2 linked regions of the Prochlorococcus marinus CUG1415 genome follow. Each later gene encodes a partner of the first gene's protein in a complex. Links are inferred from orthologs where the notes say so. Each region holds a gene or a part of one and is shown in the gene's direction. Other genes may lie near its edges. The genes, in order: accD and accB.

Region 1 (16,335 bases):
ATTAAAATGTCCATTTAAGGAAACTATCTCTAGATTTCCCTCGAATTTATTTATCTCTTGATTTCCTGGGCATTGAATACAAACTGCTCTAAGATTACCAACTACTCCAGAAACATACCCGTATAAATTATTCGATAAAGAATATTCTTTAATTGAATTTATCAAATCAGATTCTGGAGATAGCTTTAGGCTATGAGGCTGCATTAAATATAAGGAATAATTTTTTAATATAAAACATCATGAAGAATAAAGAGAAGTTGAGTTTATAATCTTTATGATTCAGATTTAAATTAAATTTTAGAATATAGCATTAAAAACCATTTAAAATTTTTACTAAAAATTTAAGCTTGTTGAGGGTGTAATATATTTTTTATATACAAAAACTAATTTGTTATTAAGAAAAAATCTTAAAAATTTGGCATTGAATATTCCCAACTTATTATCGATATCTCGCCTTTTCCTTGTATTCCCATTAATACTTTTTTTAGAAATTAACAGACCATTTTATGTCTTTATATTGATTATTATTGGAGGTTTAACTGATTTTTTTGACGGGTTTATCGCAAGGAAATTTAATCTTAAAACCAGATCAGGAGCTATCCTTGATCCCTTAAGCGATAAAGTATTCTATTTAATTCCTTTAACCTTCCTTTGTAAAAATAATTTAATACCTTTCTGGTCATTGTCATTAATTTTATTTAGAGAATTAATTATCTCTAGCCTGAGGAACTCTACAAAAGATGGTTTACCAGCATCTATATTGGGTAAATTTAAAACATTTTTCTTTTTTATTTCAGTAATTACCTTCTTTACACCATTAAAAATAAGCTTATTGAATAATTTGGCTTTAATTTTTTATTGGTTAGGATTCATCCTGACTTTCGTGACTTTAGTAGGATATTTAAGAATTAAAAAGAATATGATCTGAATTTTCATCAAACTCCTCTCTCTTTTTATTATTAAAATCTTTCACAAAACTATCCTTTAAACCATTAAGTAAATCAAAAGTTGGCACCCACTCTAAATCACGTTTAATCTTAGAAATATCAGTCTGATAATGATTTAATCTAATTGGAAATCCCTTTCGAGATTTAGGATCTAATTTTTGATAATCAAATGTTCTTAAAGAAATCTCATTTTGGTTTAATCCAAGAACATTCGCACAGAAATAAATTAAACCCTTGATTGTTACTCCTTTTTCACCAGAACAGTTGTAAATATTATTTTTAGAATTATCAAAATTCATGCACCTAATCATTACATCAGTTAGATCAGAAACATGGCCTAGCTGAGTAATTAAAGACCCGTCACCAGGGATTGGAATAGATTTTTTAGTAAATAACCTTTCAAAAAACCAATTTTCAATTTTATTATAATTTCCTGGTCCATAAATATAAGTAGGTCTAAAACTTGTAAAAGGAATTTTTTGTTTTTTTAACCAATTTTCTGTCTCAAATTTTCCTTTGTGTCTACTATCTGGATCAATAGGATCAACTTCGGATAAGGGTAGTTCACAATTATCTTTATAAACACCTGCAGAGCTGACATATATATATCTTTGGAAAGAGTTATCTAAATTTTCTATAAGAAGTTTTGTTTGTTCTAACTCTCGTCCAGAAATATCATAAACAACATCATACTTTTTATTTCTTAGCCTGAAGATATCTTCTGAAATATTTCTATCACCCTTAATTAAATTTGTTTTTTCAGGATTACATTTATTACCTCTCGTGAAAATATCAATATCATAATTTTTACTTAATAACTTTCCAACCAAAGACTTGCCAACAAATCTAGTGCCACCCATTACAAGAATTTTCATATTCAAAAAATATTTAACTGAAGTAGTAATCTTAAATAGAATTACATATTGAATAGTACTACTAATAAGTAATTAATGAAAAGGATGATTCTATGAACCTAATACCAGCAATTGATTTAATGAATGGTAAGTGTGTAAGGCTTTTTAAAGGCGACTTTAATAAAAGAAAAGACTTTACCAAAGAGCCTCATGAACAAGCTAAATTTTGGGAAAGTGAAGGGGCAAAATATATACATATAGTTGATTTGGATGCTGCAAAAACTGGATCGCCAACAAACGATAAATCAATAAAAAAGATTGCAAAAACAGTTAACATACCTATTCAAATAGGTGGAGGGATAAGGTCACAAGAAAGGATAGAACAATTATTTTCTTATGGTATTGAGAAAGTTATCATGGGAACCTCTGCAATAGAAAATAAAGAATTAGTTAAAAACTTATCAAATAAATTTCCTGGAAGGATAATTGTTGGTATAGATGCAAAAGATGGAAAAGTTAGTACAAGGGGGTGGCTTGAGCAATCTAATATTTTTGCCACAGATCTAGTAAAGGAGTTTTCTTCATTTAAAATTGCTAGTTTTATTGTTACAGATATAAATACAGATGGTACGTTAGAAGGAACGAATGAAGAATTCATAAAAAGCATACTTGAAATTACAGATATTCCAGTAATAGCCTCAGGAGGTGTTGGTTCAATTTCTGATTTATTATCGTTAGTAAAATTTGAAAATTCTGGACTCTTTGGAGTAATTGTAGGTAAAGCTCTATATGAAAATAAATTCACGATAAACGAAGCGAATAATGTATTGTCATCAGAGAGATTAAATGACTTTGATTTAAACAGAAATTACTACGCTTAAAAGAGTATAAAAAATGATTTAAGGCTGGTATTTGAAGTAATTGTTAGTTAATTTTGTATAAGAGATAAGAAATCTAGTCTTGGAATTAATTTCAAAAAAATCGATATTGATTATTGCTCCAAGCTTAATAGCAGAATCTTTATCGCTTAAGTTAACATCACTAGACCAAAATTTAGACATTAATTTTAATAATGGAACAGGTGATAAAACTCCGGATTTAGTTATATGGAATGTTCTTAATTTCCAATCAGAAGATCTTATAAGGTTAGAATTATTAAAATTAAGAGAAAGATATGATGAGTCAAATTTTCTTATAATTCTCTCTGGCGAACTTGTTTATGAAGCAAATACCCCTCCATCGTTAAATGCTGAAGGTTTTCTTTTAAATCCCAGTGTAGAAAAAGTTCTTGAATCTATTGATACCATTTTAAATGGAGGAAGGGTATTTGATATTGAAAATAATTCCCGAGTTCAATTAAACAAAAATAGGGCTCTCTCTTTTAGTCAAAAAATTCTAACTTCAGGTCTTAAACAAATAGATTCTGAAATTAATTACATATTCAAATATGTCAACTCTGATTCAACACCAGAATTTTATAAATTCATTTTAAAAGGAAGATTAAGAGAACTTATTACTGCAAAATCTTTTCTAATTTTCTTATGGGGTAATTCACTAGAACTTTATACAGAGGCAGTTTACACTGAAAATAAAATTAATCTTGAAAATAAGAACACTGTATTCATTAAAGATAAAAAAACTACAGAAATATGGAATTTAATTTTAGATAGACTAAAAGAAAGGTATAGCTCAACTAACTTACAGGTTGAATTTAATAATTCATCAATAATTCTCTCTGGGATAAAGAAAGAATTCATTTCACGACTAATTTGCAAAATGTTAGATGAGTTAGATAATTTAGTAAAAAATATTAAGGAAAACTATAAGGAGAAAGATTTTAAAGATGATTTAAATTCTCTCATAAAAGAACTTAAAGTTAATACAATTTCAAATATCACAGACAGCTATTTTCGTTTAAGAAAAGGAAGCGAATCTATTTCAATAAATGATTTTATTTATAGTGAGGTAAGTTGCGAAGAGATAGATAGAGAATCACATGAATCAATAATGTTTATTGAACCAATTATTAAAAATGAAGCTCTTGACTATGATGGGAAATTACTCCCTCTATATGAAACAGAATCGTTTTTGATCCTTGAAAATATAATTTCAAATTGGACAATAAGGAACTGTAATTTATTAGCTTCTGAAATCTTTAATATTTGTTCTTCTTGGCCTGAATTAAGAACTGTACTTATAAACCCCGAATTACAATCGACAAGAAATTTTGAAAGATTCAGGAATAATATTAATAACTATAATCGCTGGCATGACTACATTTATATGCCTATCTACTTATATGAGAGTAAACGAGAATATATTGATATTATCGATAAAAAATTCACCCGATACTTTAAAAACGAAAATAGAGAGAAAGAACTGCAGAATCTAGAATGGCTTCAAAAACAAGTTACATTATTAGTTGAGATAAGAGATGCATTAGCACCTCAGTTAGAAGTTGCGGTAAAGTATATCGGTAATCTTTTCGTAACTTTCCTAACAAAAATCGTAGGCAAAGCTATCGGTTTAATTGGGAAAGGAATCCTGCAAGGATTAGGAAGATCAAGTTCCAAGTAAGTTTTAAATCTTTAATGAAAATATTTCAGTGGTTCTTAATAGCATTAATTTTCTTAAGTCCATTTAAAGCAAATGCCTATAGAGATACTAATAGTTATGATGGCAACATCTTTCCTATATATGCAGGTAATGGAGCAATAGTTCCTCCAAAGACAACACTCAAGGATTCATTAAAGAATAAAAGGGTCTCAATTCTATTTTTCTACCTTGACGATAGTTCTGACAGCAAAGCAATGGCTCCAGTGATTTCAGGACTCGATTTAATATGGAGGGAAAATATAGATATTATTGCATTAACCACAGATGAATTACAAAATGAAGATAAGTCTAATCTGCCAACCGAGCCAAGTTTTTATTGGAATGGATTAATTCCTCAAACTATCATTCTTGATAGTAATGGCGAAGTTAAATTTGATAGCAATGGAATGGCTGACTTTGGTGATATTAACAAAATAATTAGTCAATCAACAGGAATCGAAACTGAAAATAATTCCTCATTTACAGTAGAAGCCTTTAATGAATACAACAGTACAATTTCTGAATCAAAAGAGGTAGAGGTTAAAGCAAAGAAACCAAAACAAAGTAAAGTTAAAGAAGAAAAAATTCAGCCAGATGTAAACTCAGAGGAACCAGAAGAAACCGAATTTAAAGAAGAAAAAATTCAGCCAGATGTAAACTCAGAGGAACCAGAAGAAACCGAATTTAAAGAAGAAAAAATTCAGCCAGATGTAAACTCAGAGGAACCAGAAGAAACCGAATTTAAAGAAGAAACAAAAGAAACTAACAATAATTAAATATTTAAGAAAAAATGTTATTTGTAAATATCCTTTTATTTTTACTGATTTTTTTAATTCTTTCAGATTTATATATTAAATACTCACCCAAATCAGATTTGAAACTTATACCTATAAATTACAAAATCAAAAAAAAGGATGGTTTAAACGAATTAATTATTGATTTTAAAATAACTAATACAAGTAAAACCAAAGAGACTATGGTATCTAATATAAATTTTGAATTAGATTTTTTTAAAAGTAAAGGTAACGAATATTGCCAAAATTTAAACTATCAAGAAGATATATATATATATGATAATAATAAAATTAAGAATTTAAATAATTATTGGCCAACAACAATTATCAAGTCAAATTCAGAATTATTTGTAAGAAGCATATATAAATTTAACAATAATAATTTTAGGGAAAAAATAAAATATCTATGGATAAAAGTATTTTGGGATAACTATGGACATTTTGGTATTTCAAAAAATAAGGATTGTTTATTAATTAATTTAGATTGTCAAAAAAAACGGCCGAAAGAAGTTTTTGAAATTTCAATAAATAATAAATATAATGCTTTTGCTATTAAAACTGATTTACTTGGTTGCTTTGATGACCCAGTAAATACTCTCATTGCATACTGTAAAGGAATTGTAGAAAAAAATGATATTTTAACAATCGGTGAGAGTCCACTTGCGATTATGCAAAATAGATATATTGACCCTCAAAATTTAGAGTATAGTTTATTTTCGAAAACATTATGTTATTTTTTTCACCCTACAAGCAGTCTCGCAACAGCTTGCGGCATGCAATTATTAATAAATAGAATTGGAATCACAAGAATAACTTTTGCATTAATTATTGGATTTCTCTTTAAATTAGTTGGTATTAAGGGGATGTTTTATAGATTAACTGGTTCAGAATCATCTCTAATTGATGATATAAGTGGCACAGTCACACCTTACGACAAAAGTATAGTTATGGGTCCTCTAAATGCAGATTTATTTTGTAAGGAGGTCTCGCAATATCTAAATATAGATGTTGCTGTAGTTGATGTTAACGATCTTGGAGGTGTAAAAGTATTAGCCAGTTCAAATAAAGCAGTTAATGAAATACTCAAAAGAAACTTAATATCTAATCCGGCTGGCAATGGTGATGAAAAAACTCCTATAGTGATAGTAAGAGAAAAAAGTAAATGAAAAAAGATACCTCTAATTCTTTTAAGACGGATAAAGGAATTGAAGTAACTTTTGAAGAACTACATATCCGTCACATTAACCTTTTAATAGATATTAAAAATAAAAAATTGAATAATTGGTTTTTAAAGATGGCAATTATTAATACCTTTGATGATTTAAAAATATTTCTAAATAATCTTAAGAAAAATAAAAACAAATGTATAATTGCCATTTGCGGAAATGAAATCATTGGTTATTTGAACATTTTTCCTTTGAATAAAAAAGAGACTTGCCTAAAAATATCTAAACCAAAGTTGATTAACAAAAACTTTTCTTTAACTGAGAAGCAATTAACTTTAGGATTAATAAAAAAATCTATCTCCATAACAGACATAAAGACTTCAAGTTGGATAATTAACGCGGATATAAACAATATTGACCTTATATCAACATCAAGAGAATTAGGCTTTCAACCTTTAGGTGAGATAATACTTTGGGATGGTTGCGATCTTAATAAATCAATAAAGCAAAATACCCAAGGCTATGAATCAATTAATGAATTTCAAAACATTAGTAATCAAAATATATTGAAAATAGTAAATTTTATAAGATCAAATCAATCTCCTTTAATAAGAAATATTTTAGATTTTGATCAAGACGATATTCTTAAAAGAAACAACTCTAAAAGTGGTTCTTTAATATATGAAAATTCTGTTTTATGTACAATTTTAAAAGATATTAATTATCAAGACAAAGAAATTTATACTTTAACCATAAGTAAATATTGGGATAATAGATTCAATACTATTTTAAAAGAATTTATAAAAAGATTTTTTTTAAAATCTCCCATATCTAATTTAAAAACATATAAAGAGAATTCTCAAGTGAATACTTTTCTCGAAGAATGTAACCTAAAAGAAACAAATCAAGAAATTATTCTTATCAGAAACACAATAGTTAAGAATAAAGCCAAACAAGTAAATAAAATAAATCAATCCTTGGAATCAATCTTAGAAAAATTAAATCCACAAGGTAATCCATATCCGTCTCCTTTCCCATTAAAAACAAAGTGAAATTTTGTAAACCTAAACCAAGGGCAATTTTAAGTTTTGATGTAGGTAAAAAACGAATAGGATTGGCTTATTGTGATCCCCTATGCATAACATCAAATATCCTTCCAGCAGTAAAAAGGTTTGAAAATAATCAAGAAATTAAAATCATTAGAACTTATATAGATGAATTTTGTTTGACTGGTTTTATTGTTGGCCTTCCACTTGATGAAGAAGGTAAAATGACCCCTCAAGCTATTGACTGTAAAAATTACGGTCAATTACTTTCAAATAAATTAAAGCTTCCATTCTCTTACGTCAATGAACATAGTTCAACATGGGAATCTACAAATAGATTTGGAATTAAAAAAGATAAATCCGGATTGATTGATAGTTTGTCAGCAAAAGTAATACTTGAACAATGGATCCAAGAAGGTCCTGAATTAAGAGAATTAGCTGGTAAAGATCAGATAAAATATTACTATTAAAAAGAATTAGATAAGTTTTAAATGAAAGAAACTAACTCAAATGATAATTATGAAGCGCAGACACTATTATTAAATGACTCAAATGGAAACGAGCTATTTTGTTATCTTGAACAATTAGTAAGTGTTCAGGGAGAAGAATATGCTTTATTAACACCAGTTGATACTCCTGTAAGTCTTTTTAAGATGAATGAGAAAGATGAACCTGAATTAATTGAAAAAATAGATAAAAATGAACAAATCTTAAAAAACGCTGAAGCAGTTCTTCAAGAACATGATTTAAGGCTTATCAGATCAGCAGTAACATTAACAGTATCAGGTGAGCTTGAAGAACCAATTTATGATGAATTGGAAGAAGATTTCATTGATGATGATAGCGAGAGTTATGAATTACTAGTTAACTTTAATCTTTTTGACCAAGAATATGGCTTATATATTCCACTAGATCCTTTTTTTATTGTTGGTAAATTAAAAGACAAAGGGGCCTTATTAATTGAAGATGATGAGTTTGATAAAATTCAACCTTTGATTGAATCTGAGATTGAAAAAAGTAGTTCTTAAAATAAATGAGATCTATCCTGAAAGCCAATTGGGATTCAAATTTACCCATATATGAAATTTCTCAATATGAATTACAAAAAGAAGGAATACATTGTTTATTACTTGACGTCGATGGGACTCTCATAAATAGAAAGTCAACTAAGATCCCAAAAGCTGTAAAAAATTGGATAACTGATTCTAAAAAACTTTTCTCCTTATATCTAATAAGTAACAATCCATCAAAAAAAAGGATCGCGAAAATAGCCAACGAATTAAAATTAAAATACAAATACAATGCTTCAAAACCAAGAAAAAAAGTTATTTTGAATGCTATCAAAGAAGTTAATTATGAGGTAAAAAGCATTGCCATTATTGGGGATCGGATTTTTACAGATATTCTCGTTGGAAATAGATGTAATATAAAAACAATATTAGTTAAGCGATTAAAGAGAGATGGCTTACCTATTAAATTTAATTTAACTTTGACAATAGAAAAATTAATTTCTCTTTTTATAAAATGAAAACTTGGGTCATAAAAATTGGTACTAGTATTTTAAGAGGTACAGAGGAAAAATCTACTGAAGAAGTTATTGATACCCTTTGTAGATCCTTTACAACTTTTCTTTCAAAAGGGAATAAATTGATTTTAGTAACTAGTGGAGCGGTTGGATTAGGTTGCCAAAAATTAAATATTAAAACGAGACCCAATGATTTAAGTACTCTTCAAGCTACTGCTGCAGTAGGTCAAGTTAATTTAATGTCTTTGTACGATAAAATATTTAATAAATTAGGTCACAATATTGCTCAAATTTTAATCACTAAAGCTGACTTTAATTCGCGAGAATCTTTCAATAATGCTTCTAAAACATTAAAAAAATTAATTGATTTGAATGTTATTCCAATAGTAAATGAAAATGATACCGTTGCAAATGAAGAGCTTAAATATGGAGACAATGATACCCTTTCTGCCTTAGTTGCCTTAGCTATAAATGCTAATAAGCTTATTTTATTAACCGACATTGAAAATCTATATTCAAAAGATCCACGGAAGAATAAAGATGCTCATCCTATTAAAGAGGTTTATAATAGTGAATTAAAAGAAATCAAAGATAGAAACACTAAAAACTCAAACAATGAATGGGGGACAGGAGGAATTTCTACAAAACTAATTTCTGCAGAAATAGCAACAAAGGGGGGGGTTGAAGTACAACTAGTTGATGGAACGAATAAAAAAAATTTAATTGAAATTTTTAATGATAATAAAATTGGAACTTTATTTTATCCAGTTGAAAAACCTATAGGAAATAAGAAAAGTTGGCTTTCTCATGCAATTCATACAGTAGGAAAAATCACTTTAGATGATGGAGCTTTTTTGGCAATTAAAAGAAAAGGTGCCTCACTTTTAGCGGTTGGTGTTAAAAATGTAGAGGGAAACTTTACGGTTAATCAAGCAGTTAAAATCGTAAATACTGATGATAAAGAAGTTGCAAAAGGTTTAGTATCTATAAGTAGCGACAAATTAAGAATTATCTTAAATAACACAGAAAATAACAACTCCTCGATAATTGTAGTTCACAGAGATGTTCTAGCTCTCTCTTAGAAAAAAATCAAACCTGAACAAATGCTTTTAAGTGACTTAGTTGATCTAATTAAAAAAGGAAATTCAAATTTCATTAGTGCCAATATTGTTAAAGATTTAAATATAGAGGATGCTGCTTCTTTAGATGAAGCAAGTAATTATCAAATATCTTTTTTAGAAGAAAATAATATCCTTAAAGAAAAATTAGATCAAACCAAAGCATCAGCAATAATAACTTCCAACAATAATGAAATAGTTAGTGCTCTAAATAAACTAAATATTTCAAACATAATAGTTAAAAATCCAAGAATTGCATTTGCAGAAGTACTGAATTATTTATATAAAACTTGCAACTTTAAACCAGGAATTCATGCTTCAGCCGTTATAGATAAAACAGCAATAATTGGAGCAGATTGCCATATTGGACCTAATGTTTACATAGGAGAAAATACTGTAATTGGTGACAATAATCATATTTTCCCTGGATCATCAATTTTAGGCAATGTTCGAATAGGAGATAATAATATAATTCATCCAAATTGTGTAATTTACGAAAACACCACTCTAAAAAATAATTGTGTAATTAATTCAAATTCGGTTATTGGATCAGAGGGATTTGGTTTTATTCCTAAAGATGGCAAATGGGTAAAGATGCCTCAAAAAGGTAGTGTAAAAATAATGAGTTTTGTAGAAATTGGAACGAATTGTTGCATTGATAGACCAGCAGTGGGGGTTACTTTTATTGATGAAGGAACAAAGTTGGATAATTTAGTACAAATAGGCCATGGAGTTAAAATTGGCAAGAATTGTGCATTTGCTGCTCAAGTTGGTATCGCTGGGGGAGCAAAAATTGGAGATGGGGTTATTTTAGCCGGACAAGTAGGAGTAAATAATAGAGTAAAAGTTGGAAATAATGTCATAGCGAGTTCAAAATGCGGGATCCATTGTGACATAGATGATGGCAAGGTAATTAGTGGTTTCCCCGCGATGGATAATAAATCATGGCTAAGGAGTTCAAGTATTTTTAAAAAATTACCCGAATTAGCAAAAAAACTTAGACAATTATACAAACAATAATTTATTGTTCTATTAAACAAAAATTTAAATGAAGAAATATAAGATTGTTTTATTGTCAGGTGACGGAATTGGACCAGAGATTTCAGAAGTTTCAAAAAAAGTTTTAATAAAGCTTTCAAAAAAACATAATTTCGATATTGAGATCATTGAAAATTTATTTGGAGGGATAGCTTATGAAAAATATGGGGATCCTGCTCCAGATGAAACGCTAGATCAATGCAAGAAAAGTGATGCAGTACTTTTAGCTTGTGTTGGAGATATTAAATATGACTCCCTTGCAAGAGAATTAAGACCAGAAAGTGGTTTACTTAAGTTAAGATCGGCCCTAAACCTTTTCGCAAATATCAGACCTGTCAAAATAAGAAAATCTCTTATAGATGCAAGTACATTAAAAAAAGAAATCGTTGAGAATGTAGATCTGATTGTTGTAAGAGAATTAATAGGCGGTATTTATTTCGGAAACCCAAGAGGACATATAACAAATACAAAAATCCCAAAAGCTTTCAACACGATGGTTTATGATTCGGCCGAAATAGAAAGAATAACTGAAATAGCAATAAAAATTGCTAACCAAAGAAATAAAAAAATATGTTCTGTGGATAAATCAAACGTTCTGGAGGTTAGTCAATTGTGGAGAGATACAGTTTTAAATATCACCTCAAAAGATAAAAATATATCTTTATGCAATATGTACGTTGATAATGCAGCAATGCAATTAGTCAGAGATCCCGGTCAATTTGATGTGATTTTAACAAGTAATTTATTTGGCGATATTTTAAGCGATTTAGCCGCAATGTTAACTGGTTCTATTGGTATGCTTCCATCTGCATCTCTAAACAATAATGGGCCAGGAGTTTTTGAACCTGTTCATGGTTCAGCTCCGGATATAGCTGGTAAGAACATAGCAAATCCTATTGCAATGCTTTTATCCGCTTCAATGATGTTAAAAATTGGATTAAATGAAGAAGAAGCCTCAGAAAATTTAGAAACTGCTATTGATAAAGTTTTATCAAAAGGATTTAGAACAGCAGATTTAGGTGATGGATCTTCCGAAGTATTATCTTGCAGTGAAATCGGAGATAAAATAATAGATGAAATTTAAAAAAATTAATAAATAAAAAAATATTTTTAAGTTGAACATAAAGATGGCATATGACCTGTCAGAATCATTAGATATTGTTTTTAAAAAATGTCAAAACGTCATCCAGTAGTCGCTGTAACAGGATCTTCAGGAGCAGGAACAAGTACAGTAAAAAGAGCCTTTGAGCATATTTTTGCCAGAGAAGATATTGTTCCCGCAGTTGTAGAAGGTGATAGTTACCATAGGTTTGAAAGAATGCCTATGAAAAAAGCTATGGCAGAGGCTCTTTCAAAAGGTGAAAATTTTTCTCACTTCGGTCCAGAGGCTAATCTTTTTGACAAGCTAGAAGAACTTTTTAAAATCTATGGTGAAACTGGAGGAGGGAAGAAAAGATATTATTTACATAGTCCGGAAGAAGCGGAAGAACATAATACAAGACTTGGTACATCCCTAGAACCAGGGCAATTTACTCCATGGGAAGATATTCCTGAGGGAACAGACGTACTTTTTTATGAAGGTTTACATGGCGGAGTAGAAGGTGATGGATACAATGTGGCATCTTATGCTGATTTGCTTGTTGGAGTTGTTCCGATAACAAATTTAGAGTGGATTCAAAAAATCCATAGAGATAATGCAGAAAGAGGTTACTCCGCTGAAACCATTGTTGATACTATATTGAGAAGAATGCCTGATTATATAAATCATATTTGTCCACAATTCAGTAAAACCGATATAAATTTCCAAAGAATTCCCACAATTGACACTTCCAATCCTTTCATATGCAGGAATATTCCAACTCCTGATGAAAGCTTTGTGATCATACATTTCAGAAAAGGGGCAAGAGAGAAATGGGGAATTGATTTTCAGTACTTGCTTGGAATGATTCACGATTCATTTATGTCAAGTCCAACAAGCATCGTTGTAAATGGTGGGAAAATGGGTTTCGCAATGGAACTTATTCTTACTCCAATAATTCATAAAATGATTGAGGAGAAAAACAAAGGATGATTAATTTTCGATAATCAACTCAAATCCTTATTTTTTTTTAAACTTAAAGGAGTTTCTAATCTACAAAATCTCAAATTTTTATATATCTTTCTTGATAAAAGTACCTTACTTAGATTTAAATAAGAAAAACAGGTAACGTTGTGTCATTAATCGACTGGTTTGCAGCAAAGCGTAAAGATCAATTTGTTGGGAAAGTTTCGCAAGATACTGACGAGGGAGATGGTTTGTGGGTTAAATGCTCAGAATGTTCGCAAGTAGCCTATAGAAAAGACCTAATTTCAAATTTCAATGTTTGTAGTAATTGTGGACACCACAATAGGATTAATAGCGATGAAAGGATAAATATAATTGCTGATAAAAATTCATTTAAAGAGTTTGATAGTTCACTAAGTCCTACAGATCCTTTAGGTTTTAAAGATAGAAGGTCATATGCTGATCGAATTAAAGAAAGTCAAGCAAGTACAGGTTTAAGAGATGGAGTCATAACAGGTTTCTGTTCTGTAAATTCAATGCCTTTAGCATTAGCTGTTATGGATTTTAGATTTATGGGAGGATCCATGGGTTCAGTAGTTGGTGAAAAAATTACAAGGATAATTGAGAGAGCAACTATAGAAAATTACCCAATTCTAATTGTTTGCGCATCAGGTGGGGCAAGAATGCAAGAAGGCATGTTAAGTCTCATGCAAATGGCGAAAATATCTGGAGCACTAAAAAAACATAAAGAAAGAAATCTTCTATATATGCCCTTACTAACTCATCCAACCACTGGAGGGGTAACAGCTAGCTTTGCGATGTTAGGTGATTTAATTTTGGCGGAACCTAAAGCACTTATTGGATTTGCTGGTAGAAGGGTTATTGAACAAACATTAAGGGAAAAATTACCCGATAATTTTCAAACAGCTGAATATCTTCTTGACCATGGTTTTGTTGATGTAATAGTTAAAAGGAAAGATCTCAAGGATACTTTGAACAAAATTTTAAAAATTCACGGTGTAAAAGAACTTACAGATGCAAATATATAAAATGAAAATTATTTATAATTTGTTTTATTTTTCATTAACTCTTTTATTTTTCATTTTAAGTTTTGCTTCCTATTCAAATGCAATAGGAAATGTTGATTGGATTCTCCTAAAAGAGAATAATGATGGGAAAGAATGGCTTGACAAAGGAAGTTTCAAGCTACTTCCAAATGGTGAAATAAGTGTCCTGACAAAGTTCTTTAAAAATCCAACCAATTCAGAGGATGATGGAGAGTTATCACTTTATGTAATGAGAATTAATTGCGATGATAAGAAGTTCAAAGATACTTCCATAAATGGAATTCCTCAATTTAATTCAAAATGGCAAACTTCTCATGATGATGAACTAATAGATGTTGTGATAGAAAATAGTTGTTCAGAGTTTATTAAGGGATAAGAATGAATACTAAAAATAAAAAATTAAAAATAGCCATCGCTGGACTAGGTTTTGGGAAAAAAGTTCATTTAGAGGCGTTAAAAGAATCTGGTTATTTAACGCCTGTAGCTATTTATCATTATGAGAAAAAACAAAAATCGATTTTAGAAAAACAAACGGGATTAGATTTTTTTCATAATTGGGAAGACTTAGTTAAATCTCCAGAAATTGATGGTATTATTATTGCTACCCCTCCTGAATCAAGATTTAAATTAGCAAAACAAGCTCTTGAGAATAATAAAAATTTGCTACTAGAAAAACCCGTTTCAATAACTTCCTCTGAAATTGAAGAGCTTCAGAGAATATCTTTGATTAATAACTTAAGCGTATGTGTTGATTTCGAATATAGAGCAGTACCCCTTTTCCTTCAGACAAAAAAACTTATTGATGAAAATATCCTAGGCGATATATATTTAGTCAAATTAGATTGGTTAATGGGCAGCAGATCCGACCCTAAAAGAGTTTGGAATTGGTATTCTTTGGAAGAAAAAGGTGGAGGAGTTATTGGCGCATTAGGTACTCATGCATTTGATATGTTGAATTGGTTTTTTGGAGAATCAATAAAAGTTTCTGGAAAGTTAGCCACATCAATAAAAAAAAGACCTTTAACAAATTCATCTGATTTACTTGATGTTACGAGCGAAGATATTTGTCTAGCCAATATAGAAATATCAAACTACAGTTCTAATCTTATTCCATGTCAGGTATCTTTATCATCGATTTCTAAAAACGGTAGAGGATTTAGTTTAGAAATATATGGCAGCGAAGGTTCACTTATTCTTAAAAGCGAAAACCAAAAGGATTATGTACATGGTTTTAATTTAAAATATTCGAATAATGACAATAAAATACAAAATCTAACTGCAGATTCAAGTTTTAATTTTGAAAAAACATGGACTGATGGGAGGATAGCTCCAATTTTGAGAATTCAAAATTTATGGGCCGAGAGTATTTTTAATAAAACACCCATCATTCCAGGTTTATGCGAGGGACTTGCCAGTCATAAAGTTTGCGAAGCCATAAAAGAATCATCGAAAAGTGGATTAACCATAAAAATTTAAGGCTATACATTTTTAAGTAGCAATTATCACCCAATAAAGTATTAGATTGATTTTATTTTTTATTCATATTCTGGAAAAATCAATTGAACTGAATTATTAAAGAATGGCTTTAAATTATTACAAAAATGAGCTTAAAGAAAATGCTCAATTACTAGCTTCTAAAGGGAAAGGGATATTAGCGGTAGATGAATCAACTAAAACAGTGGGGAAAAGACTCTCTGGAATTGGAGTTGAGAATACTGAAGAGAATAGGAAGGCATATAGAGGAATGCTTTTTACTACAGAAGGTCTCGGGAAATACATCAGTGGAGCAATTCTCTTCGAAGAAACTCTTTATCAGAATCACCAAGATGGTGAGTCAATGGTTAAGAAACTGAATGATTTAGGTATTATTCCAGGTATAAAGGTCGATAAAGGTTTAAATCCACTCCCTGGAGCAGGAGATGTAGAAACTTTTTGCTCTGGCCTAGATGGATTAGTTGAAAGAGCAGCAAAATATTATGAACAGGGTGCAAGATTTGCAAAGTGGAGAGCAGTTCTGCAGATTACAAATGATGGTTGTCCTTCAAAACTATCAATACAAGAGAATGCCTGGGGATTAGCAAGGTATGCAAGATCAGTTCAAGAATCTGGTTTGGTACCAATTATTGAACCTGAAATATTAA
Region 2 (14,404 bases), 730 kb from region 1 along the record:
CTTCATATAAAAAGAAGAAAAATTGCGATGAGCCATCATCAACAGCAGTATTTGAGTGGGACCACCCAAGTGTTCCAAGAGTTGCGAAAGGTAATGTTGGTGTCTCTGTGTAAAGGCCTAAATCTTCAAAAGTTTGATTATAAAAAGTATCCTTTTCATTAGGGATTCTAATTTCGAGAGGAACGTGACGTTCTTCATTTGTTTCAGGATCTAAATAACCAATTGCTTCTCCAATTGGATCACCTGTTTGCAGAACAAAAAATTCTTCTGCTCTGTTAATGGGTAAATCTGTATAGAAATTTTTTGAAGATAAATCTATAAATGCTCCTGATGTAAGGGGAGCATTATATCCATCTATAATTGCTTTCATGTCTCCTTTGGACGTTTTTATATTAACTTTTGCTCGTCCAAGTAATCTTGGTAGATTATCAAATTCTGCTGGAATAGAGTAAGGAAATTGATTTGGTAGAAAAAATTCTTCCAATCCACCAATTTTATCTAAAGTATCTTTTCGGGTTGCCACAAATGAGTTCTTATCCTTTGATTTGGCATGAGCGTTAAGGCTATCAAAATTATCTTTGAGTTCTAAGAATATTGTTTCAGCAATTTTCCGTTTATCATTCGGTAATTCTTGAATAATTCGACTTTGGTATTTTTTTAGTAAAGATTGACATTTTGTAACAGTTTTCGTTAGAGCTGGCCATCTTCCTCCTCTGATAAAGTTACTAGTTTCTTCCAATTTATGTTGAATTTCTTGTAACTCAACTTGCTTGATAGGCAGTGCGTTTCTGAGGATTGCGTTAGGGTCTTTTACCGCATTTCCAGTAGGTAAATCAGCTAGAACTTGAATTGGTTTAAATAGAAAAACCTGTAAAATTATGATTGATAGAATCAAGAAAAGTTTGTTCTGATTTGATAAGAATTTTTGCATAGCACTCTTGCAGGTTTATGATCCTTGGGGATGTAATACAGGAATGATTTCCAGTAACGATTTTCGCACAGGTACTACCATCGAATTGGATGGACAGGTTTGGCGTGTTGTAGAATTTCTACATGTCAAGCCTGGTAAGGGTTCTGCTTTTGTGCGAACAAAATTAAAATCAGTTCAAAGCGGCAACGTGGTTGAAAAAACTTTTCGAGCCGGAGAATCAGTACAACAGGCTATCCTTGAGAAGTCTAACCTGCAACACACGTATGTGGAGTCTGGAGATTATGTTTTTATGGATATGACAAGTTTTGAAGAGACACGCCTTTCTGTTGACCAAATTGGTAAAGGTGCGAAGTATCTGAAAGAAGGTATGGAGGTTAATGTTATTTTCCATAATGGTAAGGTTTTAGAAGTGGAACTTCCTATAACTATCACTTTAAAAGTTACAGAAACTGATCCTGGAGTTAAAGGTGATACTGCTAGTGGTGGCACAAAACCAGCTATTCTAGAAACAGGTGCTCAAGTTATGGTTCCTTTATTTATTTCTGTGGGGGAAATTATTAAAGTTGATACTCGTAACGATAGTTATCTTGGACGTGAAAATTAATGGCTATGAAATTAGATCATGAAGACTTAAATCGCTTAATAGAAAAAATCTCAACAAGCGATATTCAAGAATTCTCTCTAGAGGGAGAAGACTTTAAACTTGAAATAAAACGGAATTTATTTGATCAGAACCAATTTACTAAGAATTTAGTCTCTAATAATTCGTTTGATAGGCAATCAAATGCTAATCAAATATCCATCAATGATAATGTATCAACAGTTAATGAGCCTGAGGCCCCTCAAGTATCCCCTCCTGGACGCTCAGATCTGACCGATATTACATCTCCTATGGTTGGAACCTTTTATAGGGCTTCAGCCCCTGGGGAGGATCCATTCGTTGAATTAGGTAACAACGTTAAGGTCGGGCAAACTATTTGTATTTTGGAAGCTATGAAATTAATGAATGAAATCGAATCTGAATTTAACGCTGAAATAGTAGAGATTCTCGTTGAAAATGGAACTCCAGTTGAATTTGGTCAAGTTCTAATGCGTGTTAAGCAGGTTTGAATTTTTAGTCATATCAATTGCAGTTTTTATAGCCTCAATCATGCTTTGAGATTGAGCTATTCCTTTGCCAGCAATATCAAAGCCTGTGCCATGATCCGGAGATGTTCTGATGAAAGGTAAGCCTATTGTCGTATTTACTGAGTAGTTATGAGCTATAACCTTCATTGGTATTAATCCTTGATCATGATACATTGCAAGAATGCCATCATGCTTGTCGGTATTTTTGTGTGTCCAAGCTTTGGCTGAAGAATTCCAACAACTATCTGGCGATAAAGGGCCTAGTAATTTAATATCTTTATTTTTTTTATTCCAAGTAATCAATGAATCATTAAGCCAATCTCTTTCTTCATTACCCAAAATACCTTCTTCTCCAGCATGAGGGTTTAATCCCGCAACTTTTAAAATAGGGTTTTCAGAATATGTATTACAAAAATTTTTGAAAAGATCTAATTTTGAATGAATCAGTCTTGTATTTAGACTCTTTGGAACCTCACTAAGTGCTATGTGGGTTGTGGCTAGTAAGGTATTGAATCTCCAACCTGTAAATGGCGATTTAGCTGTGAATAACATTCCAACATTTTTTACTCCACACGATTTAGCTAATACTTCAGTCTGTCCAGAGAAATAATGACCTGCAAGTGACCATGATTTCTTACAAATTGGTCCAGTTACTAGAGCTGACATAGGCAATTGTTTAACAATTTCAATTGCTTTGGTCAAGTAATAGAAGCTTGAATTACCATAACTTGCTTGAGATTGATTATCAGATGAACAAATTTCGATATCATGGATTTCTAAACTATTTGGATTGGCTAGGTTTTCCAATCCTAAAGATCTAAGATGCATATATGTATTCTGTAGATTTATTTTTGAACCAACTAATATAAATTCGATATTCCTTGGTAACTCATTAGAACAAAGAGCTTTTAAAATTATTTCAGGTCCTATTCCAGACTCATCTCCAACGCTTAATACTATTTTAAATTTATTGTTTGTAATTTTAAAATTCATAAAAAGATTTTAAATTTATTTATTTTTAACTATTTAAAAAGCAATTTTTTAAGCCTGTTTTATAGTTTTTATAAATTAGTTTATATCCAAGTGTTTTGCATAATAGTTTATTAGAAACTCTTCTATTTTCCATCCAAAAAGATTGAGCGATGGGTGATAATTCTTTTTTTGCATCCTCAAATAAAATTGGATTTGGCATTTTTAAGCCAAGAAGATCGTAGCAATATTGAATAACTTCTATTTGGGAACTGGGTTCATCATCTGCAATATTAATAATTTGGTGAAACTTTAAACAATCTTTATTCTGTAATAGATAGATAATTGCATTTGTAATGTCCGCAACATGAATTCTTGAAAATACTTGATCTTTTTTTGAGATAACGCGAATTTTTTGATTTCTTATTGCTTCAAAAGTGGATCTTCCAGGTCCATAAATGCCGGGTAATCTAAAAATTTGTATTGGTAAACCAGATTCAATCCATTCTCTTTCGCAATTTAATCTCTTGTGACTTCTTTTCTGAAAAGGGTTCGGGTTATCAATCTCAGATACCCAATCACCTTTGGTGTTGCCATATACTCCTGTGGTAGATAAATATCCAACCCATTCAAGTGATAAATTTTCTAGCATACTTTTAAGACTTCCTAAGACTGGATCTTTCCCATTTTTGTCCGGAGGAATGCAACTAAGAATATGCGTGACTCCATCAAAAATTTTTTCATCAGGAACTTTACCGTTTTCACTGTTAAACACAAAATTATTGGGATCTTTTTTTTCAGATCTAGAACTGGTTAAAACAGTGCAACCAATTTGTTTGATGGTTTTTGCAAAGAAACTACCTGTAAAACCACATCCTAAGATTAAAAATTTATTTTTATTGTTTAGTGAACTTGCGATATTATTCATAATGTATTATTGTAGTACAAATGTATTATTTAATGATGGAGACAACTGTTAAATCTAGCGATAAATCAAAAACTTTCTGCAATAGCAAAATTTATACTCCCAGCAGAGAAAAAGAAATAAGATTATTTGATTTTAAATTCTACCAAAAATTATTTATTGTTCTCATTGCATTGTGCACAATTTTAATATTCCCAGAATCGCCAAAAGAAATGGAAACAATATGTGAAAATTATCACTCTAGAAAATTATGTAAAGTTTGGTAGTCAAGCTGCTCTATATTTTGATTCACCTTGCTCGTAATCTTTATTTCTTATCTTAAAATTAGGATTAGCCCATTGCAATAATCTTACAGCTAATCGTAAATCTCCTTCAAGCCATGCTCTTATAGCCATTGCTCTTCTTGGATCATAAAATTTTTGTCTTCTATACCAATACAAAGCATTTTCATCTGATTTATCCCCATTACAAGAAAGACATGCAGGGACACAGTTTTCTGTGGTACTTAAGCCACCTTGACTACGGGGTAATACATGGTCAATGGATTCCGATGGTTTGCCGCAATATATACAACTTTTTCCTGTAAATCTATGAATTGATTTTCGCCATTGTCTGAATCTGAACTTAGGACATAAATCCTCTAAAAACACCGCATCATTAATATGCATTCAGAATATTTAGTTAAATAAATAATGGCTTGAATATATCAAAAGTCAATATTGATTTATAATTTTTTATCCAAAATTCGCACCTAAAATATAATTTAGTGTTGACAGATACAAAATAAAATATATTACATAATTACTCAAAAGTATTTTAAAAACTCAGAATTTTATTAATAGCTGTATCTTTCAATTGTTTCTTCTGGAAAGTCTTCATTTCTGTCTTCTAATTCTTTTTTTAACTTTTCTTTTCTTTTTGCTTCTTTTTGTAACTCTCTTTGTAGTTTTCTATTTGGATGAAGATTATCTAGATATTCAACACAATAGCTATATTTTTCTCTATCTCTTATGACTGATTCAGTAATTTGAGATGCTGCTTGTTTAGGTGATACTTTGAAAAACCCTCCTTTTTGTTTTTTTATATATGTATATGCTGCATCCCAACTACTTTCATGATCATTTCCTCCATCTCTCATAGTACAGAAAATTTCAGCTCCAAATGATCCAGCATTAACTTTGGATATTTGAATGCATAGAGGAGTGATTATTCCTAAAGTTAATAATATTATTTTTTTCAGCTTGAATCTTTGCATTAAACTTTTTTCTTCTATTTAAAAGTATCTTTTATTGAGAATATGTCTATAGAAATTTAAGATTTTATTAGTCCAAATAAGTTCAGGCATTTCACAACTAGGGGAAGAATTAAAAGGACGGTAATTAATCTTACTGCGTGTAGAGTTGCAACTGCAGGGCCAACTCCATATTCTGAACCTACTAAACTCATACCGCTAATACCTCCTGGCGCAGCTCCTAGAATTGTTGTAATCAAATCTATATTAAGTAATCTGCTTGTCCATAACCCAATTGCTAATCCGGTAATAACTAAAGTAAAAGTTATTAAGATAGCCGGCCTCCATAAGCTTTGAAGGTCAACTAATGAGTCTTTAGTTAAAGATGTGCCAATAACTGTCCCAATTCCAATTTCTAATAATGTTCTTGTTCCAATTGGCCACTCTGCTATATCCACTTTGCCACTTATGCTTAGTATGCTTGCACCTATTAAAGCGCCTGCAAGAGGAGCAGCAGGGATACCAGTTTTTAGAGCTAAGGCTCCAAAAATTCCACCTGCAAGTAGATAATAGATTAGATTTATGTTTGGCATAAATTATGAAAGATGTTTGGTGACAATATTAGAAAAAATTTTTTTTGATTGGGTTGATAGTCAAATTATATTTTTGTTTTATCTACTAATGTTCCCTTTTGTTGGCATAATATTATTTAAAGCATTAATTTTTATGTCTTCACAAGTTTCATACAGAGCTAATAAAAGCTATGTAAAGAAAAAATTATCTTTTTTTGAGGGCGGCCACCAGCTTGAAAAATTAGAATTCGCTCTTGCAATAGCTCAAACTAAGGGGGATACAAAAAAATCAATAATTCTTAGAAAAAAAATTTTTGAATTAGGTGGAAATGTTGAAGAGCCAGGCACTTAACTCAATTTCCCTCAAGATATTTAGATGCCACTAATAATGCTTCACCAGCTTGTTGAGCTGTTATTTTGCCTAGATCAAGCAGTGAATTACTGATAGCAGAAATTACTGTAATGATATCTCTATCATTTACATATCCTAGGTGACCAACTCTAAATATTTTCCCCTTCAAGTGATCTTGACCACCAGCAAGTAGGATATCAAACTTATTTTTTATTGTCTTTCTAAATTCTTCAGCATCCATTTCTCCAGTTTTTATTGCAGTAATTGAAGGGCTTAAGAATCTTTCATCAGCAAATAATTGTAGATTTAGAGCCTTTACAGCATTGCTCATTGCTAATTTATGTTTATTATGTCTATGGAAAATATTTTCTAAGCCTTCTGCTCGCATCATTTTCAAAGCTTCATCTAAAGCAAAAACTAAATTAACTGCCGGGGTATATGGATTACTGTTACTTAAAAGACTCTTTTTATAGGATTTTAAATTTAAATAAAATTTTGGTAAATTCGATTTCTCACAAGCTACCCATGCTTTTTGACTCATTGCTATGAAACTTAGTCCTGGTGGTATCATGTAGCCCTTTTGTGATCCTGAAGCAACAATATCTAGTTGCCATTTATCTACTGGTACATTGCAAGCTCCAAGACTTGTTACGCAGTCAACAATAGATAATGCTGTGTTGTGTTCCCGAATATATGAGCTTATAGTTTCTAGATCATTAATTACACCTGTTGAGGTTTCAGAATGAGTTAAGATAACTGCCTTTATTTCTTTTTGTTTATCTTCTTCTAATATTTTTTTGAATTCTTCTGGATTCAGGGGAGTACCCCATTGGGAATCAATTTTTATTACTTCTAATCCAAATTCTTTGGCAACTTTTACCCATCTTTCGCCAAATTTTCCATTTTCTCCACAAATTACTTTATCGCCTTTACTTAAGGTGTTTATTATGCCAGCTTCCATTGCGGCAGTACCACTTCCTGTAATTGTTAGAACATCATTTTGAGTTTGATGAAGCCATTGTAAATTTTTAGTAGTACTCTCTACGAGCTCTTGGAATTCCTTACTACGATGACCTATTGGATGCTTACTTAATGCTTGTAAAACTTTTTCTGGAACTGGTGTAGGTCCAGGAATCATCAATGATAATTTTTGTTGTATGGCCACTTTTTATTAAATAGGTCATTCTTAGATTAGTTCTCATTATATATTTTTCAATTACTTGATTTGAAAAAAGGATTTTCTTTACCAATATGGGTTGCTGGAGCTGCTAGGTCAGCATTAAAAAAATTAATAGGTTTTTCATTTGACAATTTTGAACTAATAAAAATTCCTAATGAAACAAAAGAAATAAAAATCGAGATTCATTCTGTTGGTTTAATTAAAGGTGATTCGCATTCATTAGGAATTACCTTTGCAAAGTCTGGCTTAGATCTTGACATTACACAAAACTTAGAAATATGGACGATAGCCTCTTTAGAAAAAATTTCTCTTAACAATCCTAATAAAACAAATCAAATCAATATTATTGCAGGATCTGGTGTTGGTATTAAAGAGAACACATCAGAAATATGTATTTCTGATTTTGCTAAAGAAGTTTTATGTGCAAACTTATTGGATATTATTCCAGAGGGTTTTAAATTGAATTTAGAAATTATTTTCCCAAATGGGGAGTTTTTAGCAGAAAGAACTAGTAATAAGTCATTTGGTATTGTGGATGGATTATCTATTATCGGAACTTCTGCTGAGACTTATTCGAGTGCTTCACCAGGTCAATTAGAAAAGGCTAAAACTAAGTTAGCAAAGTTAATTAAAAATGATTCTCAAGGGAAAGTTGTTTTTGTTATTGGTCAAAATGGTTTAAATTTGGCAAAAACTTGTAATTTTAAGTTTCCAATTATAAAAGTTGGTAACTGGATAGGACCATTAATAGTTGATGCTGCAATAAAAAATGTTAAAACTGTAATTCTTTTTGGTTATCACGGAAAATTAATTAAATTAGCAGGCGGCATTTTTCACACACATAATCACTTGGCTGATGGAAGAATTGAGATTCTTGTTTATTTAGCCGTTCAAGAAAAATTACCGCCCGAAATAATAGTCAAATTATCTCACTTAAATACACTTGAGGATGCCTTATTATTTCTTGAAAGATTTAATAAATCTATAGCTGATAAATTATTCCAAAATTTATCAAATACGATTGAAAAGCGTTCTTTTGCTTATGTCAATAGGTATGTCACAACGGATATGGAAATTGCAGCAATTATTTTTGATAGAAAAAGGGAAATAAGGTGGGCAGGAATAAACGGTAAAGATTATATTTCTTATTTTCAATGCGATTAATTTTTGCTTGATTATGCTTTTGTAAATAAATTGAGCTAACTTTTATACATGAGTCAAAAATCTTTAACAAAAGAACGAGATCCTTCAATATTAATTTTAGATTTCGGATCTCAATATTCTGAATTAATTGCAAGAAGAATAAGAGAAACTAATGTTTTTTCTCTTGTAGTAAGTAACTGTATTTCAATTAAGGATATTAAAAATATTAATCCTAATGGAATAATTTTGAGTGGAGGACCAAATTCTGTATATGACCAAAATGCGCCTAAATGTGATGAAAAAATTTTTGATTTAGGAATTCCTATTCTTGGCATATGCTATGGAATGCAATTAATGGTAAAAGAACTTGGAGGATCTGTAACTTTAGCAACTAAAAAAGCTGAGTATGGGAGAGCTCCAATAAATATAGATTTCGAATGTGATCTTTTTTCTGATGTAGTAGATAAATCTATAATGTGGATGAGTCATGGCGATTCAATTAATTGTTTGCCAGATGGATTTAATAAAATTGCTCATACAGAGAATACACTTCATGCAGCAATTTCAAATGATACAAAAAAATTATTTGGCGTACAATTTCATCCTGAAGTAGTGCATTCAGAGTATGGGATGACGATAATTAAAAATTTTGTTTATAAAATTTCTTGTTGCGAATCTGATTGGACAACTGAAACTTTTTTAGAGGAGACAATTCCCAGGATAAGAGAGCAAGTTGGCAATAAGAAAGTTTTACTTGCCTTGTCAGGAGGAGTTGATTCTTCAACTCTTGCTTTTCTACTCAATAAAGCAATTGGCAATCAGCTTACATGCATGTTTATAGACCAAGGGTTTATGAGAAAAGGTGAACCGGAATTCCTAATGAATTTTTTTGATAATAAATTTCATATAAAGGTTGAATATATTAACGCTAGGGAAAGGTTTATTGCAAAATTAAAAGGGATTACTGATCCAGAACAAAAAAGGAAAATCATTGGTGAAGAATTTATTAGAGTATTTGAAGAAGAAAGTAATAGACTGGGACCTTTTCATTATTTAGCGCAAGGTACTCTTTATCCTGATGTTATTGAAAGTGCTGGTACTAATATTGATCCTAAGACAGGTGAGAGAATAGCTGTAAAAATAAAAAGTCATCACAACGTAGGTGGATTGCCTAAAGATTTACAATTTAAATTAGTTGAGCCATTAAGAAAACTTTTTAAGGATGAAGTACGCAAAGTAGGTACTGCTTTAGGTTTGCCGGATGAAATTATCAAACGGCATCCATTTCCTGGGCCTGGGCTAGCGATAAGAATTTTGGGAGAAGTGACCAATGAAAAACTAGATTGTTTAAGAGATGCAGACTGGATAGTGAGAGACGAAATTAAAAAAGCTGGTCTTTATAATGATATTTGGCAAGCTTTCGCAGTATTGTTACCCGTTAAAACGGTAGGAGTTATGGGTGATAAAAGGACTTATGCATGGCCCATAGTTTTACGTTGTGTATCCAGTGAAGATGGTATGACAGCAGACTGGTCAAAAATTCCTTTTCATATTCTAGAGAGAATCTCAAATCGAATCGTTAATGAAGTGATTTCTGTTAATAGGGTTGTTTATGATATTACAAGCAAACCTCCTGGAACTATTGAGTGGGAATAGTCAAAGGCGTATAAAGTCAGTTATAGTCTAAAAAAGTTGGTTACACGTGGGTTACACGTGAGAATCTGTTATCCTATTTGCAATGGATCTCAACAGCGAGGTTACACGTAGGTTACACGTGAGGGTAAAATCTCATCTCTATAGAGAAATCGTATAAAGAGCATTTTCTCTACAGTTGGTATATTTAAAAAAAGTAAATTTTGATATGAAAAAAAGGACTGCTTTTTTTGGAGCAATATTATCTTTAATGCCTATTGGTCAACCATTTTTAGTTAAAGGAGGTGTCAGTCTGGTAACTTCCGCAATTATCTTTCATAATAAAAAAATTAACGCAGAAAGCGCAGAATTTTATAATAATCGTGGCATTGATAAGTTAGACGCAGAAGATTATGAAGGAGCAATATCTGACTTTACAGAGGCAATAAAAATCAATCCAAAACATAAATATGCTTACTATAACCGTGGAATTGCAAAAGAAGATTTAGAAGATTACAAAGGAGCGATATCTGACTATACAGAAGCAATAAAAATTAATCCATGGTATGCCGATGCCTACAATAATCGTGGAAATGCAAAATTAAATTTAGAAGATTATAAAGGAGCGATATCTGATTTTACAGAAGCAATAAAAATTAATCCAAAACATGAATTTGCATATTCTAATCGTGGAATTGCAAAAGAAAATTTAGAAGATTATAAAGGAGCGATATCTGACTATACAGAAGCAATAAAAATTAATCCAAAAGATGGTTATAGTTATTTGGATCGTAGTTTCAATAAAGTATCTATAGGAGATATTAAAGGTGCAGTATTTGACAAAAATAAAGGACTAGAAATATTTGAGAAAAATATTAGAAATAAAGTTAAGTTATCTACTAAAGATATACTTTATACCGACGTTTCATCTGACCCTTTATTCAGAGGTTTTAATAAATATGCTGGATTTGATGGTAATACTTATACAAGACCAATTACTTATTACCTTCACGATAAAAACGGCAAACTAAATTCTAAATTGTTGCCAAAACATTTTAAGAAAACATATGAACACTCTTTAGATGAAGAGAAATTCATTGTAAATTTTATTTCTAAGATTGATAAATATATTGACCTCGATTTTAAAAGAGTTTATTCAAAGACTGACGCAATGATAAGAATATATAAAACTAATATACATGAGGATAACTACGGAGCGGCGTATGATAATGGAGATAATGTTCCAGATAAATGGTTTCGATTAGATGTCGCATGGGGTGACCCTCCAATGGATATTCCAAAATTAAAAAAATATCCTACTTTATCCGTAGACAGTGCCTATACAATAGTTCATGAATTAGGACATGCCCTTGGTTTGGCACATTTTGATGAGGGTTGTGGAAAATATTGTAAATCTAATTTTGATCCCGAAGATATGAGAATTAATAGCAAGAAGACAGTGATGTCTTACAATAATTTTCTATATCCAGTAGATGATATGTTTGTCACAGAATTTGATTTAAAAGCATTAAGAAAAGTATGGGGTGTTGAAAAAGGGAATTAATTTTTTCTTGTTGAGAAATCGTATATCACTGACTTTTAAAAAGTGATTCTTGCAAATCGGAAAAATGATTATAAGGCGCAGTTAATGTATCTTCTCCACCACCACCACCTGTTGAATTACTCCAACTAGTTCCTTTTAAAAAATCATCTAAAAATATTGAGTCCCATTTTATAAAGCCTCTGTCTTCTCGATTATCAATTTGTCTAACGCTGTATAACACTCTCCATCCAATTTTTTCTTGCACCCCATGTTGTCTTGTTGCTAGTGAAATTTTTACATTCGTAACCCCAAAAATCTGCTTCATTTGAAGCATCTGGTGTTTTCCCAAGTTTTTTTTCTAACCAATGCCCTTTCACTCCAGCATGCTTTTTGTCATAACCTTCAATATTTGGTGATAAACCATATACATTTTTAAAAAATAATTCCTTTATTTTTTCTTTAACTGCATCCATACATACTTTTCAAGTAATGAAAATTACAGTAGCGGAATTTAATTACAAAGACAAATCAAATTAGAGATTGCCAGTTCTAGTGAATTAGAAAAGATTGCCTTGGATTTCTTCATCATGAACTGTCACAGGGTTATAAACTAATTTTGCATATTGTTCAGAATAAGCACAGTTTTTACATGATGAATTAGGTTCTGGTATTCGGTGATTATTGATTAAAGAAATCATTTCATCTATTTTGTTTTCAATCCAATCAGAATGCCAATTGTAAGGAACTAAATATTCATCAAAATTCATTCTTTTTTTAAATTCACCATCATCTCTTTTTGCGTTGCAGACTAAAAAATAAGATGTTTGGTGAACATCAAATCCCATTCCTCTTAGAAGATATGCATAAAAATCCATCTGGATTTTATATCCCTCATGATAAGGATCATCTAGATAGTCTTGTTTATCTACTTTCCCAAGTTTTGCCTGTGATTTGTAATCAACAACTATTAATTGCTTAGTAATTTTGTGCTGCCAAATATCATCAACTCCGCCTGTCAATATTATGTTTGTATCTTTATGTCTCAGCATCAATCCTTTGTGTAGAGAATTTCGCCAATCATCAATTTCTGGATGATCAAAAGGAACTAGATGACTTAAATCATTTTCAATAAATAACCGATGAGGTATTTGTCTTTCTCGACAATAATCAAATTCTTTTTTTAAAAGTAAATCTGTGGTCTCATTTAAAGTCCATCCTGGCGTTCCTGGTGGATCTAATCCTTTAACCCGATCTAGATAAAAACATCTTTTGCAGGTTAAAAAATTAGAAAATCTTCCTCGACTTATTTTAAAATCTTCTTTTTGATTAGGAGAATAAGAAGAAGAAGCTCTAGTCCTTAATCCAGTTGCTTTAACAGGTTCTTTTTTACTATTTCTCTTTAGATCAATCATTACATTATTAAATCCAGCAAGAGAGATTCCTCATTCATAGATTATCTAAATTGAAACTATTAACAAAATTTTTTATTAAAGATTACTCAAATTAGAAAAAATAAGAGGGCATTTGCTTGCCCTCTTCGAGTCGTATGCACCTCCCGGTCCACAAAGTCGATGAAGTGCTTTTGACTCCTGAATTATTTCTATTCCTAGTGAATGGGAAAAGATAGTCGTGACAACCACAAAGCACTTCTACTCGGGTAATAATACTCTATGAATTTCAAGTTAATAGGAGGACAATATAGATATAGATCTAGGAGGTCTTATGAAACTATTCAATCAATTTAACATTCTTCCAAGATATTTAACTGTGTTTAATTATGCAGGAATAAATCTAAACGAAACCCCAAAAGAACTTGAGAAATGCATTCCTGAGTTTCAAAACTTTTGGGAGAAAGAATGTAGAGAACATCCAACAAATCAAAATTGTTTAATTTACTGCGACTGAGTTTTTAATTTTTAGTCTTTATTAAAAAAGGAGGTTTTATGAAACTAACTACTCCATTCACCATTCTCAATCGAACATTCAATGAGATGGATGTAATCAGAGATGCAATGAAGAAAAGAAAATTGGCAACTGAAAGATTGCATGATGATTATAGAAAAATGTTCAAAAACAAAGAATATCCAACCATAGTTAATGGATATGTTTAACCTAGTACGACTAAATTAAATTAGTCATAATAAGTCCTAATTTAATGTAAGCAGACCGTAAGCAACATATTAATAATCTTCAAATCTATTGATATAACTACGTTTTAGCGTTAAGTCGTATAGTCGCTATTGATTTCTATATAAAGATATAAATCAAGTTATAACTGGAATCTCAAGGATTTAACTAGTGTCATATTGGTGTCAGAAAGATAAGATAAGTAGTAAATAATTTAATGATGATGTTAAAAATAAATAATTTACCGTGTGTTTTATATATATTTTTCTTTTTCTCATTCAATTCAAGTGCTTACTCAAAAGAGTTTCTTTTGACTTGTCTCAACCCACAAAATAATAATTTTCAGACCACCTATAAAATTAAAGATGATTTACTTAGTCGAATCCTAGGTAAATCAGTTTTTCATGTCAGTTCTTATGACCCTTTAAGAGATAAAAAATTCGTTGTTAATAAGTATGAAAAAGTTATAAATTTCAAAAATAAAAAAATTACCACAACCATATCTTCTAATAATAGGCGAATCATAAACTTTAAAATATATGATCTTGAAAATAAAAACTACACCCAAAGCGGTCATTATTTAAATGATTCCATCAAACCATTTTCGCAATATTTTTCTTGTTTTTAAAGAAAATTATTAAATTTATTACTGTCATATTAGCGTCATATGA

The links.
Region 2: the proteins of accD (region 1) and accB are in contact, whole or in part, in a solved structure (PDB 8UXZ), measured with the Escherichia coli proteins. The link is inferred for Prochlorococcus marinus CUG1415 from one-to-one orthologs.

What each region holds. Positions count from the first base shown.
Region 1 is NZ_JAAORL010000001.1:751,777-768,111, reverse strand. Bases 12,465-15,235 are described here. They hold accD (acetyl-CoA carboxylase, carboxyltransferase subunit beta), read left to right. Parts: upstream 12,465-13,294; coding sequence 13,295-14,176; downstream 14,177-15,235. Other genes in these bases: HA143_RS04275 (Gfo/Idh/MocA family protein), read left to right, coding at 14,573-15,235; HA143_RS04280 (hypothetical protein), read left to right, coding at 14,178-14,570; HA143_RS04290 (phosphoribulokinase), read left to right, coding at 12,465-13,154. Also shown: HA143_RS04360 (PCC domain-containing protein), read right to left, coding at 1-204; pgsA (CDP-diacylglycerol--glycerol-3-phosphate 3-phosphatidyltransferase), read left to right, coding at 389-928; HA143_RS04350 (NAD-dependent epimerase/dehydratase family protein), read right to left, coding at 902-1,822; hisA (1-(5-phosphoribosyl)-5-[(5-phosphoribosylamino)methylideneamino]imidazole-4-carboxamide isomerase), read left to right, coding at 1,915-2,682; HA143_RS04340 (DUF3685 domain-containing protein), read left to right, coding at 2,762-4,378; HA143_RS04330 (hypothetical protein), read left to right, coding at 5,187-6,356; HA143_RS04325 (hypothetical protein), read left to right, coding at 6,353-7,408; Holliday junction resolvase RuvX, read left to right, coding at 7,405-7,872; HA143_RS04315 (DUF3727 domain-containing protein), read left to right, coding at 7,894-8,430; HA143_RS04310 (YqeG family HAD IIIA-type phosphatase), read left to right, coding at 8,436-8,930; proB (glutamate 5-kinase), read left to right, coding at 8,927-10,009; lpxD (UDP-3-O-(3-hydroxymyristoyl)glucosamine N-acyltransferase), read left to right, coding at 10,031-11,065; leuB (3-isopropylmalate dehydrogenase), read left to right, coding at 11,094-12,167; more of HA143_RS04290, read left to right, coding at 12,255-12,464; more of HA143_RS04275, read left to right, coding at 15,236-15,670; HA143_RS04270 (class I fructose-bisphosphate aldolase), read left to right, coding at 15,774-16,335.
Region 2 is NZ_JAAORL010000001.1:26,182-40,585, forward strand. Bases 344-3,287 are described here. They hold accB (acetyl-CoA carboxylase biotin carboxyl carrier protein), read left to right. Parts: upstream 344-1,534; coding sequence 1,535-2,041; downstream 2,042-3,287. Other genes in these bases: HA143_RS00125 (peptidylprolyl isomerase), read right to left, coding at 344-931; efp (elongation factor P), read left to right, coding at 975-1,535; pdxA (4-hydroxythreonine-4-phosphate dehydrogenase PdxA), read right to left, coding at 2,018-3,052; HA143_RS00145 (SDR family NAD(P)-dependent oxidoreductase), read right to left, coding at 3,078-3,287. Outside these bases: more of HA143_RS00125, read right to left, coding at 1-343; more of HA143_RS00145, read right to left, coding at 3,288-3,956; HA143_RS00150 (HNH endonuclease), read right to left, coding at 4,220-4,621; HA143_RS00155 (DUF6554 family protein), read right to left, coding at 4,789-5,208; HA143_RS00160 (AbrB family transcriptional regulator), read right to left, coding at 5,265-5,777; HA143_RS00165 (hypothetical protein), read left to right, coding at 5,911-6,108; HA143_RS00170 (pyridoxal-phosphate-dependent aminotransferase family protein), read right to left, coding at 6,110-7,246; cobalt-precorrin-5B (C(1))-methyltransferase CbiD, read left to right, coding at 7,334-8,452; guaA (glutamine-hydrolyzing GMP synthase), read left to right, coding at 8,501-10,087; HA143_RS00185 (tetratricopeptide repeat protein), read left to right, coding at 10,293-11,627; HA143_RS00190 (hypothetical protein), read right to left, coding at 11,653-11,847; HA143_RS00195 (LlaMI family restriction endonuclease), read right to left, coding at 11,831-12,079; HA143_RS00200 (PD-(D/E)XK nuclease family protein), read right to left, coding at 12,164-13,018; HA143_RS00205 (hypothetical protein), read left to right, coding at 13,329-13,511; HA143_RS00210 (hypothetical protein), read left to right, coding at 13,550-13,717; HA143_RS00215 (hypothetical protein), read left to right, coding at 14,044-14,361. UniProt on the Escherichia coli protein: This protein is a component of the acetyl coenzyme A carboxylase complex; first, biotin carboxylase catalyzes the carboxylation of the carrier protein and then the transcarboxylase transfers the carboxyl group to form malonyl-CoA.